2 regions of the Macrococcus sp. GL_134 genome follow, and region 2 is predicted to be linked to the other one. Evidence: riboswitches for the same ligand, from Rfam matches in the RefSeq annotation. Region 2 holds a riboswitch; the other holds the start of a gene.
What was found. Region 2 has a riboswitch for lysine ahead of AC3IPL_RS07100 (amino acid permease). Riboswitches for the same ligand answer to the same signal wherever they lie in the genome.
Positions count from the first base shown of each region.

Region 1: it holds a riboswitch for lysine, as region 2 does, so the genes downstream of both, AC3IPL_RS05360 (aspartate kinase) here and AC3IPL_RS07100 (amino acid permease) in region 2, are expected to answer to the same signal.

Region 1 is NZ_CM174409.1:1,054,153-1,057,638, reverse strand. Features, by position in the region: gene AC3IPL_RS05365 (aspartate-semialdehyde dehydrogenase) at 1-11, opposite strand, end outside; gene AC3IPL_RS05360 (aspartate kinase) at 23-1,225, opposite strand; lysine riboswitch at 1,298-1,473, opposite strand; gene AC3IPL_RS05355 (ABC-F family ATP-binding cassette domain-containing protein) at 1,561-3,162, opposite strand; gene AC3IPL_RS05350 (CvfB family protein) at 3,278-3,486, shown strand, end outside.
Region 2 is NZ_CM174409.1:1,371,664-1,375,149, forward strand. Features, by position in the region: gene infC (translation initiation factor IF-3) at 1-47, opposite strand, end outside; gene AC3IPL_RS07100 (amino acid permease) at 231-1,712, opposite strand; lysine riboswitch at 1,768-1,939, opposite strand; gene thrS (threonine--tRNA ligase) at 1,992-3,486, opposite strand, start outside.

The DNA.
Region 1 (3,486 bases), 320 kb from region 2:
ATACGGTACATGGGATTTCCTCCTATAAGTTGAATGTGCTGCATAAGTGTTCTACTGCAGGTTGTCCGTTGTCACGGTCAACTACATATGAAATGCTGATTTCAGATGTAGTGACCTGATAGAAATTGATATCATTTTTCAGCAGCGTCATAAATACTTTGGAAGCGACACCTGACATATCTCTCATACCAGAACCGATAACAGACACTTTGACATAATTTTCTTCCACGTTGTAGACAAGAGAAGGGAACGTTGAAATTAATGTGCTGAAGATTTCATTGATTTGATGAACATCTGTATCCTTCATCGTGAAGGACAGCTGAAGACTTTCGCTGTTGACTGTCTGAGAGATCATATCTACATTGATCTCTTCACGTTCGAACAATTGAAACAACTGCTCTAATAAATTTTTATCATACATCGGATAGCTGAGTGTTACATAGTTCATGTCTTTGTCCAGTGCAACTCCAGTGACTGCTTTTTTCTCAAGAATATCTTCTTTGTCCATAATCCAAGTTCCTTTCTCATCTGATAACGTTTTTCCTAGATAAATAGGGATGTTATAGTTTTTAGCGATTTCTACACTTCTTGTTTCAAGGACGCCCGCTCCAAGAGCACTCATCTCCATCATTTCTTCGAAGCTCACCACGTCAAGCCGCTTCGCCGTCGGATAAAGCCGCGGGTCTGTGCTATAGACGCCGGAAACATCAGTATAAATTTCACATGGTGCGTTGATGGCTGAGGCAATGGCCACTGCTGTTGTATCACTGCCGCCGCGCCCAAGCGTTGTAATCTCACCAAATTCATTGATCCCTTGGAAGCCGGCTACAACTAAGACATCATTGGATTCAAAGTTTTTATCAATAACAGCAGCTTCAATATCTTGAATCTTACTCTTCATATGATGACCCATTGTCTTAATACCTGCCTGAAATCCTGTCAGTGCCTTTACTTTGACATCCAGCTCATGCAGTACAATGGCAAGATATGATATGGTCTGCTGTTCACCTGTAGTGAGCAGCAGGGCAAGGTTCTCTTCATTGGGTCTCGATGACAGCTGGTTGACATTTTCAATCAATGCATCTGTTGTCTTACCCATAGCTGAGACAACAACGACTAATTGTTCACCTTGAACAATGCGATTTTTAAGATAATTCCCGATATTTTTGATCTTTTCGAAATCAGCGACTGACGTACCGCCGAATTTCAATACACTGCGTTTTATTACCACAAGTTTGCCTCCTATGGCATCTATAAATAAAAAAACAAGTCCGCGTGCGGACTTGTTTTATCTATTTACAAGTGATGCACTCCATTATTATCAAATAATGACAGATTCCTAGCTCTTAACCTGTGAATCCAACCGGAGCACTGCTGCAACAACGACTCCGATTTCGGCATCTCACCCTTTCAATAAAGTACTTGCAGATCTACACTTTATTTACTAATGATTGATGCGCCTCATCTCTACCTATTCAATTGATGGTTCTCATTATATCGAAACATACTTTATTTGTATAGTACATTTATCATAATTATTAAATTAATCAGTCAATATTACTATTTCAATACACCTTGTTCTTTTAAATACTCTTCATAGGTGATTTCTTTTGATAACGCACCAGGTACATTCAAATCAATGACCCGGTTTGCGATAGTGTTGATGAATTCAAAGTCATAAGATGTGAAGATAATCGATCCTTTGAATGCCTTTAAACCATCATTGACAGCTGTGATACTTTCGAGATCCAAGTGGTTAGTCGGCTCATCTAACAGCAGGACGTTAGCAGAAGATAACATCATTTTGCTTAACATACAGCGAACTTTTTCTCCACCGGATAAAACTTTTGCTTTTTTACGTACTTCTTCACCTGAGAACAGCATACGTCCTAAAAATCCGCGCAGGAATGTTTCAGTCTGTTCTTCCGGCGGGGCATATTGACGCAGCCACTCAACAAGATCGATATTTTTACCTTCAAAGAATTCGGAATTATCTTTTGGCAGGTAAGACTGAGAAGTAGTGACTCCCCATTTATAGCTGCCTTCATCCGGCTCCATTTCACCTGCAAGGATTTTAAGGAGCGTGGATTTCGCGATCTCTGAATCACCGACAAGAACTGCTTTGTCGTTCGGGTTCATAGTGAATGACAAGTTATCAAGAACTTTCACACCATCAATGGATTTAGACAGTCCTTGAACCTGCAGCAGTTCATTACCGATTTCACGCTCTGGCTTAAAGTTGACGAATGGATACTTACGTGAAGACGGTTGAATATCATCCAGTTCAATTTTTTCAAGCATCTTTTTACGACTTGTGGCCTGTTTTGATTTGGATGCATTCGCAGAGAAGCGGGCAACGAAATCTTGAAGTTCTTTAATTTTCTCTTCTTTTTTCTTGTTTGAATCCTGCAGCATCTGCTGGGCTAGTTGGCTGGATTGATACCAGAAATCGTAGTTGCCGACATAAATTTTGATTTTGCCGTAATCAAGGTCAGCGATATGAGTACAGACATTATTCAAGAAGTGACGGTCATGAGAAACGACGATGACTGTGTTATTGAAATTGATCAGAAAATCTTCAAGCCAGCTGATTGCCGGGATATCAAGACCATTGGTAGGCTCATCCAGCAATAACACGTCAGGTTCACCGAACAGTGCTTGTGCAAGAAGGACTTTGATTTTTTGATTGTTCTCAAGTTCTGACATGGTTTTATCATGAAATTCATCTTTAATCCCAACACCTGAGAGCAACACTTGCGCATCACTTTCAGCAGTCCATCCACCCATTTCACCGAACTCACCTTCAAGTTCTGCAGCACGCATCCCATCTTCGTCATTGAAGTCAGGTTTCATGTAGATGGCATCTTTCTCCTGCATGACTGACCATAATTTTTCATTGCCACGTAGAACAACATCTAGTACGCGCTCATCTTCATAAGCGAAGTGGTCCTGTTTTAATACTGATAGTCGTTCATCTTTCCCTAACGACACATGACCTGTCTGTGAATCAAGTTCACCGGATAGGATTTTCAGAAAAGTCGATTTTCCAGCGCCGTTCGCTCCGATTAAGCCATAACAGTTGCCGGGTGTAAATTTAATATTAACGTCTTCAAATAATTTGCGGTCACCGAAACGAAGACTGACATTAGATACTTGTAACATAACATTCTCCTTAATATTTGTTTTCCGCTCAAAATTATAACATATTTCATCATACGCTTATACTTTAATTATACTGAGGTGTTATAATATGAAAAAAGGCAATAAAGGAGTACGTATGGAAAATAACGAAAAACGCTTGTCAGGAAGTATCGATTTCTTGAAGGTCATCGGACTAGAAGGGTCTACATACCAACTGGCAGGACCCAATAACGAAAGTGTCAAATTGAATGCATCAGAGATAGAAGAGGGCGATGAGCTTGAAATTGGAGAAGATTACAGTTTCTTCGTCTATCCAGGGCGGACCGGTGAGTTGTTCGCTACGCA
Region 2 (3,486 bases):
CGGATTTTGTCATTGATTTGCGTTTGATCTTTAGCTATGATTGACACCTCCTATTGGATTTACTAGACGAACAAAGAAAGCGGGTGCACAAGGGCACCCGCAGAGACATGGTTAATCATGTTATCGTACCCTGTAACAGCGCGTGGCGTCTTCAGGGCGAGAAGCGGGAGGCTTCTACTTGTCCGTTTCGTATTCAACAGACTAAAGTATAACAGGATTAATTAGTGATGTCAAACATTAATTTTTTCGTAGTCACTCATATCATGTGACTGTGATAAGTCGACCTCTGTGAGTGGGATTTTCTTCGTCTTATATTTCAGTTTATGGTAGAAATAGAAGAACAGGAATACCGGGATACCCATATAAGTGATGAGCACTGAATCCCATTCAAACTTGCCGCCTGTCACGAGCTCTACGTCCTGCCCTAAGATGACAACTGTACATAGCAGAAAGGCAAACAACGGACCGAACGGGAATAATTTTGCCCGGTACTTCAGAACTGACAGATCTTTGTTCTGCGCATAGAATGCCCGGCGAAACCGGTAATGGCTGATTGCGATACCCAGCCATGCGATGAAGCCGGTCATCCCACTTGCTGCAACAATATATTCGTAGGCACCATTTGCCAGACGTTCTACTAAGAAGATGATGATGACAACAACAAACGTTGCCAGAAGACTTGGAATCGGGACCCCCTGCTTGTTCACTTCAGAGAATCTTCTTGGTGCCAGACCATCTTTCCCCATCGCGTACAGCATACGTGTTGAAGCGTACATACCTGAGTTACCGGCTGATAGAATGGAAGTCAGAATGACTGCATTCATGAATGATGCCGCAAACGCAAGTCCTGCATTTTCAAAGACGAGCGTAAACGGAGACTTCGCGATATCGTCGCCGCCCATCAAATTCGGATTAGTATATGGGATGATGAGTCCGATAATGAGAATCGCTAAAATATAGAAAATCAATATACGCCAGAACACTTGATTGATGGCTTTTGGAATAGTTTTCTCCGGCTCTTCTGATTCACCGGCTGTGATACCGACCAGCTCTGTTCCTTGGAAGCTGAATCCTGCCACAAGGAAGACACCGAGAATAGTCAAGAATGACTGTGTGACATTCTGACCGAGAAACGGCGCGTCACCTGTCGTAAAGTTTGACAATCCGATGAATTCCCCGCCTAAAATACCGACAATCGTCAGGAGCCCGATGCCGATGAACAAAATGACTGTCACTACTTTGATCAGTGCAAACCAGTATTCACTCTCACCGTATACTTTGACGCTGAGTGTATTGAGCCCGAATATAATCGCCAGGAACACTAAACTCCATGCCCAGGCAGGCATAAAATCAAAGACGCCCCAATATTTGATGACGGAACTTGCGATACTGACATCTGCAGCCACTGTGATGACCCAGTTGAACCAGTAGTTCCAGCCGAGTGCGAAACCAAGTGACGGATCGACGAACCGCGTCGCATAGGTCGAGAATGACCCTGAAATCGGTAGATAGGTCGCCATCTCACCAAGACTGGTCATCAAGAAGAAGACCATAAGACCGATAATAGCAAATGCGAGCAGTGCACCACCCGGTCCTGCTTCACGAATGGCACCGCCTGAAGTCATAAACAGGCCGGTCCCGATACAGCCCCCGATAGCTATCATCGAAATATGACGGGGCTTTAATTGACGTTGTACTTCTGTATTACTCATAAGACACCTCTCATCACACAAAAAAAGGTGCACATCACATAGATGCACACCAAATGGTTTAAGTAGCGCATCACGAATGTGACAGTCTGACATATCTTCTACGCCAGCCCAGCAGCTCCCTGTTATCATCAGGAGTCACTTCGGCAATGTCACCTTTCACGCTGCGTCATTTACGCGATACCGTATCTGCAGCCTTACTCATCTTCATTGCAACCTCTACCTCTTTTTGAGGAATATTTATTTGTTTTTACTATACCGTATGAAAGACGAATTCACAACCTATTTTTTCAGGCGAATCTCATCAACGAGCTTCCAGATGAATTCATCGCGCTCCATAGTCAGCGATTCTTTCTTACCATATTGACGGACGTTGACTTCGTTATTTTCAACTTCTTTGTCACCGACTACTATCTGATAAGGAACTTTGTTCATCTGAGCTTCGCGGATTTTGTACCCCATCTTCTCTTCACGGTCATCAATATGACAGCGGACGCCCTGCGACTTCAGTTCGTCATACAGCGCTCGTGCATAATCATAATGGACAGCGTTGGATACTGGAATGATCTCCAGCTGATTCGGTGCGAGCCAAGTCGGATATGCGCCTTTATATTCTTCAGTCAGAAAGGCAACAAATCGTTCCATCGTTGAGATGACGCCGCGGTGAATGACGACTGGACGGTGGTCTTGACCATCACTACCGACATAAGTCAGATCAAAGCGTTCAGGCAGCAGGAAGTCAAGCTGTACAGTTGACAACGTCTCTTCTTTGCCGAGTGCTGTCTTCACCTGGACATCGAGCTTCGGACCGTAGAATGCCGCTTCACCAGGCGCCTCATCGTAGTCAAGCCCCATCTCATCCACTGCTTCTTTCAGCATCGCCTGTGCACGTTCCCACATGTCATCATCCTGGAAGTATTTCTCTGTATCTTCAGGATCACGGTAAGACAGACGGAATTTGTAGTCCTTGAACTTAAAGTCTTCATAGACATCAATGACGAGCTGTACAACACGCTTGAACTCATCTTTGATCTGATCCGGACGGACGAAGATATGGGCATCATTCAAAGTCATACCGCGCACACGCTGTAAGCCTGATACAGCCCCACTTGCTTCGTAACGGTGCATTGTACCAAGTTCTGCGATACGAATCGGCAGTTCACGGTAGCTGTGCTTCGCATTTTTGTAGACCATCATATGGTGCGGACAGTTCATCGGACGCAGCACGAGTGCTTCATTATCCATTTCCATCACAGGGAACATATCCTCCTGATAATGATCCCAGTGACCAGACGTCTTATACAGATCGACAGAACCCATGACCGGAGTATACACATGGTCATAGCCGAGTGCGACTTCTTTGTCGACAATATAACGTTCTAATTCGCGGCGGATCGTCGCACCGTTCGGCAGCCAGAGCGGCAGTCCAGCGCCGATCAGTGGATTAGTCGCAAACAGATCCAGTTCCTTGCCGATCTTACGGTGGTCACGCTCTTTGCGCTCTTCAATAATACGTAGATGTTCTTTCAGTGCTTTCTTGTCAAAGAAGGCAGTCCCGTATATCCGCTGCAGCATCTTGTTGCTGGCATCACCGCGCCAGTAAGCACCGGCAGTGGATAACAATTTGAATTCTTTGATTTTCCCAGTGGATGGCACATGGACACCGCGGCATAGGTCAGTGAATTCGCCTTGTGAATATAATGTCACGTTCTCATCTGCTGGAATCGCATCGATTAACTCCTGTTTGTACGGGTCATCTTTGAATACTTCTTTTGCC